Regions from separate parts of the Mammaliicoccus vitulinus genome, predicted to be linked through region 1. Evidence: a T-box and tRNA genes for the amino acid it is inferred to sense, from the RefSeq annotation. Region 1 holds a T-box; the other holds one or more tRNA genes.
What was found. The T-box of region 1 lies ahead of alaS (alanine--tRNA ligase). A T-box ahead of a tRNA ligase gene usually reads a tRNA of that ligase, here a tRNA-Ala.

Region 1 (5,806 bases):
TATCTAAGCGTCTAATTTGATTTCTTGCTTCGTTATGTCTAGGAATATATGCTGGGTCACCAGACAGTAGGTATCCAACTATTTGGTTAACTGGATTGTATCCTCGTTCTTCTAATGTGCGATAAACATTTTGTAGTACTGTTTTGACATCTTCTTTCGGAAAATCATCATAGTTAAACTTCATGGTTTTATCAAAATTATTCATCTATATTTACACTCCCTAACTCCATTAACTTAGTATTAATTATATCATATTCTATTAATACTTAAAATTATAGAGTTTTAATGTAGTCTTTAACAAACTGTAACGCTTCTGTTACTTTCGAAGGATCTGTTCCGCCACCTTGAGCCATATCTGGGCGACCTCCACCTTTACCGTTAGTAATTTGAGCTGCTTCTCTTATAATATCCCCAGCTTTAACTTTATCTGTTAATTCTTTTGGTACTGTAGATACTAATGAAACTTTTTCTCCATTAACACTTGCTAATAATAATACAGTATCTTGCATTCTTGATTTGTAATCATCCATGATTGATCTGAGCACTTTAGGATTTTCAGCTTCTACTAATACAGAAAGTACTTTTATACCATTAATTTCTTCAATACTATCTTCAATGTTACCTGATTTTAATTCAGTTATTGTTTTATTTTTTTGTTGAAGTTCTTTTTCTAAGTCTTTATTGTGTTGTTGAATTTGATCAATTTTTTCAATTGTTCTCGTTTGATCTTTAACTTTCACATGTTGCATAACGTCTTTCAGTATTGTTTCAGTAACTTTTAATGTTTCATAAGCTTTTTTACCAGTCACCGCTTCAATTCTTCTCACACCTGCGCCAGTACCTGATTCTGAAACGATTTTAAACAAGCCAATTTCGCTTGTGTTTCTAACATGTATACCACCACATAGCTCGATAGAGTATGATGACATTTCAACAACTCTTACAACATCGCCATATTTTTCGCCGAATAGCGCCATTGCACCTTTTTCTTTCGCTTGTTCAATCGGCATTTCTTGAATGGACACTGGGATGTTTTGCCATATTTTTTCATTTACAATTTGTTCAATTGTTTCAAGTTCTTCATTTGTTACTTGTCCAAAGTGTGAAAAGTCAAAACGTAATCTTTCATTTTCAACTAAAGAACCTGCTTGGTTTACATGTGAGCCTAGTACTTCTTTTAAAGCTGCATGTAATAAATGTGTAGCTGAATGGTTTTTAACGATTGATTTGCGATCAGCTTTATTAACGATTGCTTCAACTGTCTCTCCAACATGAACTTGTCCAAACGTAATATGACCAGCATGTAGGTTTTGACCATTTGGCGCTTTAATAACTTCAGTTACTTCAATTTCAAATTGATCATGTCTAATAATACCTTTATCTGCAATTTGACCACCAGATACTGCATAGAACGGCGTTTCTCTTAACACAAATTGAATGTCTTCTCCGCTTTCTGCTTCTTCAACTAATTGTCCATTTAAAATAATATCCGTGATTTCAGATTGTATTTCAATATGTTCATATCCAACAAACTTACTAGGTGTCGTTATTTTACCTAAGACTTCATTTTGCACTTGCATAGATTGCGTTTTTTGACGTGCTGCTCTCGCTCTATCACGTTGTTGACGCATTTCATTTGCAAATCCATCACTATCAATTGTAATACCTTCTTGTGCAGTAATTTCTTCAGTCAGTTCAATTGGAAAACCATATGTGTCATATAGTTTGAATGCATCTGAGCCAGATAATACATGATCTTTTTGTTTAGCTCTATCCATCATTGTATTAAGAATTGCTAAACCTTCTTCTAATGTTTCATGGAAACGATCTTCTTCAGACTTAACAACTTTTTTAATAAAATCACTTTGTGCTTTAACATTTGAATAATATGGTTCCATTATTTCTGCAACAACATCAACGAGTTTGTATAAAAATGGTTCGTTAATATTTAAAGTTTGGCTAAAACGAACTGCTCTTCTAAGCAATCTTCTTAAAACATAGCCTCTACCTTCATTTGCTGGTAATGCACCGTCTCCTATAGCAAAACATATTGTTCTAATATGGTCAGCTATTACTTTAAATGCGATACCTTGTTCTTTAGATTGTAAATATTTCAATCCACTAACCTCTTCAACTTGTTGAATGATTGGAATAAATAAATCTGTATCATAGTTAGTCGGTACATCTTGTGCGATTGACGTCATACGTTCTAAGCCCATGCCTGTATCAATATTTTGATTTGGTAATGGTGTATAAGTGTGATCTGCATTATGATTAAATTCGCTGAATACTAAGTTCCAAACTTCGAGATAACGTTCATTCTCACCGCCTGGATACATTTCTTCGGCTGGATCTTCTTGTCCGTATGTTTCGCCTCTATCATAGAAAATCTCTGTATTTGGTCCAGATGGGCCTTCACCAATGTCCCAGAAATTACCTTCGATTCTAATAATTCTACTTTCTTCTAAACCGATCACTTCATGCCATAAATCATATGCTTCAGTGTCTTCAGGATGAATTGTTACATATAATTTTTCAGGATCCATTGCCATCCATTTATTGCTCGTTAAAAATTCCCAAGCATATTCAATCGCTTCACGTTTGAAGTAGTTACCGATTGAAAAGTTACCTAACATTTCAAAGAAAGTATGATGTCTTGCTGTAAACCCTACATTTTCAATATCGTTTGTTCTAATCGCTTTTTGTGCATTCACTATTTTTGGATTTTTAGGTATTTCTCTACCATCAAAATATTTTTTTAAAGTCGCAACTCCTGAGTTAATCCATAGTAATGTATCGTCATCAATTGGTACTAATGGTGCTGATGGTTCTACCATATGTCCTTTTTCAACAAAAAAGTCAATATACATCTGTCTAATTTCACTTGCTTTTAAATTTTTCATCGCTTTCACTCCTCAAATAAAATAAAAAACGCCCCTCCCTCAAAAAAGGGACGAACGTATCGCGGTACCACCCTAGTTATGACAAAATGTCATCACTTTAAGTTTATTCAATTTAAATATAAGAAGTAGCGTTCAATATATATTGTCATGTTTCACACCAACCAACATGTCTCTTTAAACAATATATTATTTACTCGGCTTCTTTATTAGCATTCTATTAGATTATAAGCACTGGATTTTTAGATGTCAATTATTTCATAAAATCATAAGGTGTTTTATCTTTCATGTTAATCATCGGGTCAATTTCATACATATTATCTTCTGTTAAAATTAAGTTTTTCATTTCACTAGGTTCGTTTGTATTTTCAGTATCCGTTTGAAAATATGTTTTTAATTTAGTATCAAATGACGTCATTCGTCCATGCCCTAACGTTTGTATACCTTGATTAAAAGCATTCTCTTCTCCGCAAATGACCAATGATTGTTTAGCTCGGGTTAGTCCTGTATACAAAATGTTCTTCTGTAACATTCTAAAGTATTGTCTAACTATAGGCATGATTACAATTGGAAACTCAGAACCTTGCGATTTGTGTATGGAACAACAATAAGCATGTGTTATTTCTGATAAATCTTGTTTCGTATAAGTAATATCATTTCCTTCATAGTCTACAATGACTACATCTTTACCTAACGCATTTTCTTCTGCTTTATAAACGCCTGTTACAACGCCAATATCACCATTAAATACATTATCGTCTGGTCGATTTATGAGCTGTAACACTTTATCATTTTCTCTATATTCGATATCTCCATATTCAAGATAGCGAGTTGTTTCATCTTTCGGGTTCAAAATATCTTGTAATAACTCATTCAGTTTATTAATACCTGCAGGGCCGCGATAAATTGGGGCTAACACTTGTATATCTTGCATGTTATAACCTTTATTTACTGCACCTTGGACAACTTTTTCAACTACTGTTGCAATTTGATTACTACTACACGGAATAAAGGATCGATCATGATGTTTTTCATTAATAGATACTGGTAAACCATTTTTTATTTTGTGCGCTAAATCAATAATTGAAGAACCTTCTTGCTGTCTATAAACTTCTTTTAAATTAACTCTAGGTATCACTTTAGATTCAATCAAATCTTTGAAAATCTGTCCTGGTCCAACTGAAGGTAACTGATCTTCGTCTCCTACAAAGATTATTTGAGCATGATCTGGCACAGCACGTAGAAACTGGTACATTAACCAAGTATCTACCATGGACATTTCATCTAAAATAATTAAATGTGCATGTATATCATTATCAAGCACATCGTCCGGTTGTGTATCTTTACTCCAACCTATTAGCCTATGAATGGTCATAGCTTCTAAACCTGTTGATTCACTCAGTCGTTTCGCTGCACGTCCTGTAGGTGCTGCTAATACGATAGGAAAGTCAGTACCTTCTTGGTAATCATCATAATTTAAACTGACACCATGAATTTCAGAATACAATTCACAAATCCCTCTTATAACTGTCGTCTTACCAGTACCAGGTCCACCTGTTAGTAGCATCATCTTGTTGTTTATCGCTGTTTCTAATGCTAACTTTTGACCATCTGCATATGACACGTCATTCATATCTTCAATTTCACCAATGTGTAACTGCAAATCACTTTTTTCTATATCTTTAAGTTCTTCTTGATGTTGATAAAGACGATGGATAATTTGAACGCTTTTAGCTTCAGAATAATATAGAGAAGGTAAAAAACAATTATTATCTTCAATTATTAATTTGTTTTCTTCACTCATCTCTAAAATAACACTGTTCAGCTGATCTTTATTCACGACTTCTGGTTGGTTATGATTTAACAATTCATATGCACCATTAATTAATATATCAACAGGCAAAAATGTATGACCATTTTGTAAAGATTGTTGATCTAAGAAATAGCTGATTCCAGCGACAAGTCGATCATGATGGTCCTTTGAAATACCTACTTGTTCGGCAATTTGGTCGGCTCTTTGGAAGCCAATACCGTTAATATCCATAACTAATCGATAGGGTGTTTGTTTAATAATATTAAGCGTTTCTTCCTTATAAACTTGATATATAGACATAGCAAGTTTCGGTCCAAAACCAAGTTCATTCAGTTTAATCATGATGCGTTCTATAGCTTGATTCTCACGTATAGCTGCTGCAATCGTATCTCGTTTTTGTTTGTTTAATTTAGGTATTTCTTTCAATACTTCTGGCTCTTCAATTATTTTTTTAAGTGCGTCTTCACCTAATTTATCAACAATTGTTTCTGCAGTTTTCTTTCCTATACCTTTAAATAAATCACTAGATAAATAATGAATAACGCCTTGTTTAGTTTGTGGCAATTCTTTTTCGAATGTTTCAGCTTGTAATTGCTTACCATACTTTGGATGATTAATTACTTTACCTTTAAAAAGATATGTTTCGCCTTCTACTATTTGAGGAAGATAACCAACAATTGTGACTTCTTGATCGAAATCTTCATTTGAGTCCATCACATCAACTTTTATAACGGTATAATAGTTATCACTATTTTGAAATAAGATTCTAATAACTTCACCTTTTACATGTGAAAGATCAAATAAAGATAAGTTTTCCAATGTTAGTCCTCCTCTTCAGCTAATTGTTCAAACATTTTTATCGCATGCCCACTTAATAAATGATCTGGTTGTATGTCTACTGCTTTTCTAAAATAAGTAAGCGCTTCGTGCGGGTCTTCATTTTTCATATATTTTGCTAAACCTAAGTTATATAAAGCATCAACATGTTTAGGATCTTTTGCTAAGACAATTTCCAACTGTTTAACCGCTTCTTCAAACATTTCAAGTTGACACAATGTTAAACCGTATTGAAAACCGATTTCTACATCTTCGT
Region 2 (5,806 bases), 1.3 Mb from region 1:
ATTGAATTGCACTTAAAACGATTAATCGTTGGTGGTTTAGAAAAAGTATATGAAATCGGAAGAGTATTCCGTAATGAAGGTGTATCAACAAGACACAACCCTGAATTTACAATGATTGAGTTATATGAAGCATATGCAGATTATAACGATATTATGGATTTAACAGAGTCAATGGTAGCTTCTATTGCTGAAAAAGTATTAGGCTCAACTACTGTTCAATACGGAGAAGAATCAATTGATTTAGCACCGAAATGGAAAAGATGGCACATGGTTGACGCAGTAAAAGAACATACTGGTGTCGATTTCTATGAAGTTAAAACGGATGAAGAAGCGCACGCTTTAGCAAAAGAACATAATATAGAAGTAGAAGGTCGTATGACGTATGGTCATATCTTAAATGAATTCTTTGAACAAAGAGTAGAAGAGAAACTTATTCAGCCTACATTTATTTATGGACATCCAATTGAGATATCACCATTAGCTAAGAAAAATCCTGAAGATCCAAGATTTACTGATCGTTTTGAGTTATTTATTGTAGGTAGAGAACATGCTAATGCATTTACTGAATTAAATGATCCGATAGATCAACGTGAAAGATTTGAAGCTCAAATGAAAGAAAAAGATCAAGGTAATGACGAAGCACATGAAATGGATGATGATTTCATTGAAGCTTTAGAATATGGTATGCCTCCAACTGGTGGATTAGGTATAGGTATTGATCGTTTAGTTATGTTATTAACAAATTCTGCATCTATAAGAGATGTTTTATTATTCCCATACATGAGACAAAAATAATAATTTACAAAAAATATGTGATCAACTACTTGTTGATTGCATATTTTTTTAATGTAAACATTATTAAAAACGTTGATATGAAGGGATTTGTAAAAATAATGATAAAAATTTTCGTTAAAGTGTTGACGAAAACTTAAAAATTAGGTACTATATATAGGTCGCTGAAAGCAGGACGCATTATCAATTCGAGATATTTGTAAAGAAAGTTAATAAGGTGTAAAATTGACTATTGAAAAGCCTTGATAAGTTCTTTATAATAAATAAGGTAAGACAAAAACGAAACAACATTGTCTGGTGGCGATAGCAAAGAGGTCACACCTGTTCCCATGCCGAACACAGAAGTTAAGCTCTTTAGCGCCGATGGTAGTTGGGCTTACGTTCCGCGAGAGTAGGACGCTGCCGGGCAATATTGTTAAAATGGAGAATTAGCTCAGCTGGGAGAGCATCTGCCTTACAAGCAGAGGGTCGGCGGTTCGAACCCGTCATTCTCCACCATTTTTGCCGGCCTAGCTCAACTGGTAGAGCAACTGACTTGTAATCAGTAGGTTGGGGGTTCAAGTCCTCTGGCCGGCACCATTTTTCAGAGCCATTAGCTCAGTTGGTAGAGCATCTGACTTTTAATCAGAGGGTCAGAGGTTCGAATCCTCTATGGCTCACCATTATTTAATATAATAATAAAAATAATAATTTAGCGGAAGTAGTTCAGCGGTAGAATACGACCTTGCCAAGGTCGGGGTCGCGGGTTCGAATCCCGTCTTCCGCTCCATTTTTATTTTTTTCTTGCCGGGGTGGCGGAACTGGCAGACGCACAGGACTTAAAATCCTGCGGTAAGTGATTACCGTACCGGTTCGATTCCGGTCCTCGGCACCATTTTTTTAGCGCCCGTAGCTCAATTGGATAGAGCGTTTGACTACGGATCAAGAGGCTAGGGGTTCGACTCCTCTCGGGCGCGCCATTTTTAAAATGAATTTAAAATAACGGGAAGTAGCTCAGCTTGGTAGAGCACTTGGTTTGGGACCAAGGGGTCGCAGGTTCGAATCCTGTCTTCCCGACTTCTATTAATACTTATGGGGGCTTAGCTCAGATGGGAGAGCGCCTGCTTTGCACGCAGGAGGTCAGCGGTTCGATCCCGCTAGTCTCCACCATTTAAAAAAATAGATTATGAACATTGAAAACTGAATGACAATATGTCAACGTTTAATTCCGATAAATGAGTACTGAAAGTACTTCAAAGAGTGATTGGCTTAACCAATCAAAGATGAGCTAATCAAGCTTACTTCTATTATGGAGAGTTTGATCCTGGCTCAGGATGAACGCTGGCGGCGTGCCTAATACATGCAAGTCGAGCGAACAGATGAGAAGCTTGCTTCTCTGATGTTAGCGGCGGACGGGTGAGTAACACGTGGGTAACCTACCTATAAGACTGGGATAACTCCGGGAAACCGGGGCTAATACCTGATAATATTTTGAACCGCATGGTTCAATAGTGAAAGACGGCTTCGGCTGTCACTTATAGATGGACCCGCGCCGTATTAGCTAGTTGGTAAGGTAATGGCTTACCAAGGCAACGATACGTAGCCGACCTGAGAGGGTGATCGGCCACACTGGAACTGAGACACGGTCCAGACTCCTACGGGAGGCAGCAGTAGGGAATCTTCCGCAATGGGCGAAAGCCTGACGGAGCAACGCCGCGTGAGTGATGAAGGTCTTAGGATCGTAAAACTCTGTTGTTAGGGAAGAACAAATTTGTTAGTAACTGAACAAGTCTTGACGGTACCTAACCAGAAAGCCACGGCTAACTACGTGCCAGCAGCCGCGGTAATACGTAGGTGGCAAGCGTTATCCGGAATTATTGGGCGTAAAGCGCGCGTAGGCGGTTTCTTAAGTCTGATGTGAAAGTCCACGGCTCAACCGTGGAAGGTCATTGGAAACTGGGGGACTTGAGTGCAGAAGAGGAGAGTGGAATTCCATGTGTAGCGGTGAAATGCGCAGAGATATGGAGGAACACCAGTGGCGAAGGCGGCTCTCTGGTCTGTAACTGACGCTGATGTGCGAAAGCGTGGGGATCAAACAGGATTAGATACCCTGGTAGTCCACGCCGTAAACGATGAGTGCTAAGTGTTAGGGGGTTTCCGCCCCTTAGTGCTGCAGCTAACGCATTAAGCACTCCGCCTGGGGAGTACGACCGCAAGGTTGAAACTCAAAGGAATTGACGGGGACCCGCACAAGCGGTGGAGCATGTGGTTTAATTCGAAGCAACGCGAAGAACCTTACCAAATCTTGACATCCTTTGATCGCTCTAGAGATAGAGTTTTCCCCTTCGGGGGACAAAGTGACAGGTGGTGCATGGTTGTCGTCAGCTCGTGTCGTGAGATGTTGGGTTAAGTCCCGCAACGAGCGCAACCCTTAAGCTTAGTTGCCATCATTAAGTTGGGCACTCTAGGTTGACTGCCGGTGACAAACCGGAGGAAGGTGGGGATGACGTCAAATCATCATGCCCCTTATGATTTGGGCTACACACGTGCTACAATGGATAATACAAAGGGCAGCGAAACCGCGAGGTCAAGCAAATCCCATAAAATTATTCTCAGTTCGGATTGTAGTCTGCAACTCGACTACATGAAGCTGGAATCGCTAGTAATCGTAGATCAGCATGCTACGGTGAATACGTTCCCGGGTCTTGTACACACCGCCCGTCACACCACGAGAGTTTGTAACACCCGAAGCCGGTGGAGTAACCTTTTATTAGGAGCTAGCCGTCGAAGGTGGGACAGATGATTGGGGTGAAGTCGTAACAAGGTAGCCGTATCGGAAGGTGCGGCTGGATCACCTCCTTTCTAAGGATATTACGGAATGACCTTTAGGTCATGGAATTAACGTGGACATATTGTATTCAGTTTTGAATGTTTATTTAACATTCATCATTGCACATTGAAAACTAGATAAGTAAGCAAATAGATTTTACCAAGCAAAAAACCGAGTGAATTTCTAACGAAATTCAACAAGCTTAATAATCGCGCGTCGTCTTTTTAGACGACATCACAGATTAATAACAGTTATTTTCTTAAACATTTATGTATAAGGAAATATTAGATTAAGTTATTAAGGGCGCACGGTGGATGCCTTGGCACTAGAAGCCGAAGAAGGACGTTACTAACGACGATATGCTTTGGGGAGCTGTAAGTACGCTTTGATCCAGAGATTTCCGAATGGGGAAACCCAGCATGAGTTATGTCATGTTATCCACATATGAATACATAGTATGTGAGAAGGCACACCCGGAGAACTGAAACATCTTAGTACCCGGAGGAAGAGAAAGAAAACTCGATTCCCTGAGTAGCGGCGAGCGAAACGGGAATAGCCCAAACCAACAGGCTTGCCTGTTGGGGTTGTAGGACACTCAACACGGAGTTACAAAGGAAATAATTAGACGAATGGCTTTGGAAAAGCCAACCATAGAAGGTAAAAGTCCTGTAGTCGAAAGTTATTTCTCTCCTGAGTGGATCCTGAGTACGGCGGAACACGTGAAATTCCGTCGGAATCTGGGAGGACCATCTCCCAAGGCTAAATACTCTCTAGTGACCGATAGTGAACCAGTACCGTGAGGGAAAGGTGAAAAGCACCCCGGAAGGGGAGTGAAATAGAACCTGAAACCGTGTGCTTACAAATAGTCAGAGCCCGTTAATGGGTGATGGCGTGCCTTTTGTAGAATGAACCGGCGAGTTACGATTTGATGCAAGGTTAAGCAGTAAATGTGGAGCCGTAGCGAAAGCGAGTCTGAATAGGGCGAATGAGTATCTGGTCGTAGACCCGAAACCAAGTGATCTACCCATGTCCAGGTTGAAGTTCAGGTAACACTGAATGGAGGACCGAACCGACTTACGTTGAAAAGTGAGCGGATGAGGTGTGGGTAGCGGAGAAATTCCAATCGAACTTGGAGATAGCTGGTTCTCTCCGAAATAGCTTTAGGGCTAGCCTCAAGTGGTGATTATTGGAGGTAGAGCACTGTTTGGACGAGGGGCCCCTCTAGGGTTACCGAATTCAGACAAACTCCGAATGCCAAATAATTCAACTTGGGAGTTAGACTATGGGTGATAAGGTCCATAGTCGAAAGGGAAACAGCCCAGACCACCAGCTAAGGTCCCAAAATATATGTTAAGTGGAAAAGGATGTGGCGTTGCCCAGACAACTAGGATGTTGGCTCAGAAGCAGCCATCATTTAAAGAGTGCGTAATAGCTCACTAGTCGAGTGACACTGCGCCGAAAATGTACCGGGGCTAAACATATTACCGAAGCTGTGGATTATCCGTAAGGATAGTGGTAGGAGAGCGTTCTAAACGTGTCGAAGCATGATCGTAAGGACATGTGGAATGTTTAGAAGTGAGAATGCCGGTGTGAGTAGCGAAAGATGGGTGAGAATCCCATCCACCGATTGACTAAGGTTTCCAGAGGAAGGCTCGTCCGCTCTGGGTTAGTCGGGACCTAAGCCGAGGCCGATAGGCGTAGGCGATGGATAACAGGTAGATATTCCTGTACCACCTATGATTGTTTGAACGATGGGGGGACGCAGTAGGATAGGCGAAGCGTGCTGTTGGAGTGCACGTCCAAGCAACAAGACTGAGTGTTAGGCAAATCCGGCACTCGTAAGGTTGAGTTGTGATGGGGAGCTGGATCATGTATCCGGCGAGTCGTTGATTTCACACTGCCAAGAAAAGCCTCTAGTTAGAAAATAGGTGCCCGTACCGCAAACCGACACAGGTAGTCAAGATGAGAATTCTAAGGTGAGCGAGCGAACTCTCGTTAAGGAACTCGGCAAAATGACCCCGTAACTTCGGGAGAAGGGGTGCTTTTTAGGGTGCAAGCCTTGAAGAGCCGCAGTGAATAGGCCCAAGCGACTGTTTATCAAAAACACAGGTCTCTGCTAAACCGTAAGGTGATGTATAGGGGCTGACGCCTGCCCGGTGCTGGAAGGTTAAGAGGAGTGGTTAGCTTCTGCGAAGCTACGAATCG

Region 2: it encodes a tRNA-Ala, which carries the amino acid that the T-box ahead of alaS (alanine--tRNA ligase) is inferred to sense. The anticodon was not compared.

What each region holds. Positions count from the first base shown of each region.
Region 1 covers NZ_CP118974.1:1,151,860-1,157,665, reverse strand. The annotation lists gene PYW35_RS05810 (IreB family regulatory phosphoprotein) at 1-205, opposite strand, end outside; gene alaS (alanine--tRNA ligase) at 273-2,903, opposite strand; T-box leader at 2,947-3,113, opposite strand; gene recD2 (SF1B family DNA helicase RecD2) at 3,154-5,532, opposite strand; gene PYW35_RS05795 (tetratricopeptide repeat protein) at 5,535-5,806, opposite strand, start outside.
Region 2 covers NZ_CP118974.1:2,500,594-2,506,399, reverse strand. The annotation lists gene lysS (lysine--tRNA ligase) at 1-795, shown strand, start outside; rRNA gene rrf (5S ribosomal RNA) at 1,086-1,200, shown strand; tRNA gene PYW35_RS12570 (tRNA-Val) at 1,215-1,290, shown strand; tRNA gene PYW35_RS12565 (tRNA-Thr) at 1,296-1,371, shown strand; tRNA gene PYW35_RS12560 (tRNA-Lys) at 1,379-1,454, shown strand; tRNA gene PYW35_RS12555 (tRNA-Gly) at 1,487-1,561, shown strand; tRNA gene PYW35_RS12550 (tRNA-Leu) at 1,578-1,666, shown strand; tRNA gene PYW35_RS12545 (tRNA-Arg) at 1,675-1,751, shown strand; tRNA gene PYW35_RS12540 (tRNA-Pro) at 1,775-1,848, shown strand; tRNA gene PYW35_RS12535 (tRNA-Ala) at 1,866-1,941, shown strand; rRNA gene PYW35_RS12530 (16S ribosomal RNA) at 2,078-3,633, shown strand; rRNA gene PYW35_RS12525 (23S ribosomal RNA) at 3,889-5,806, shown strand, end outside.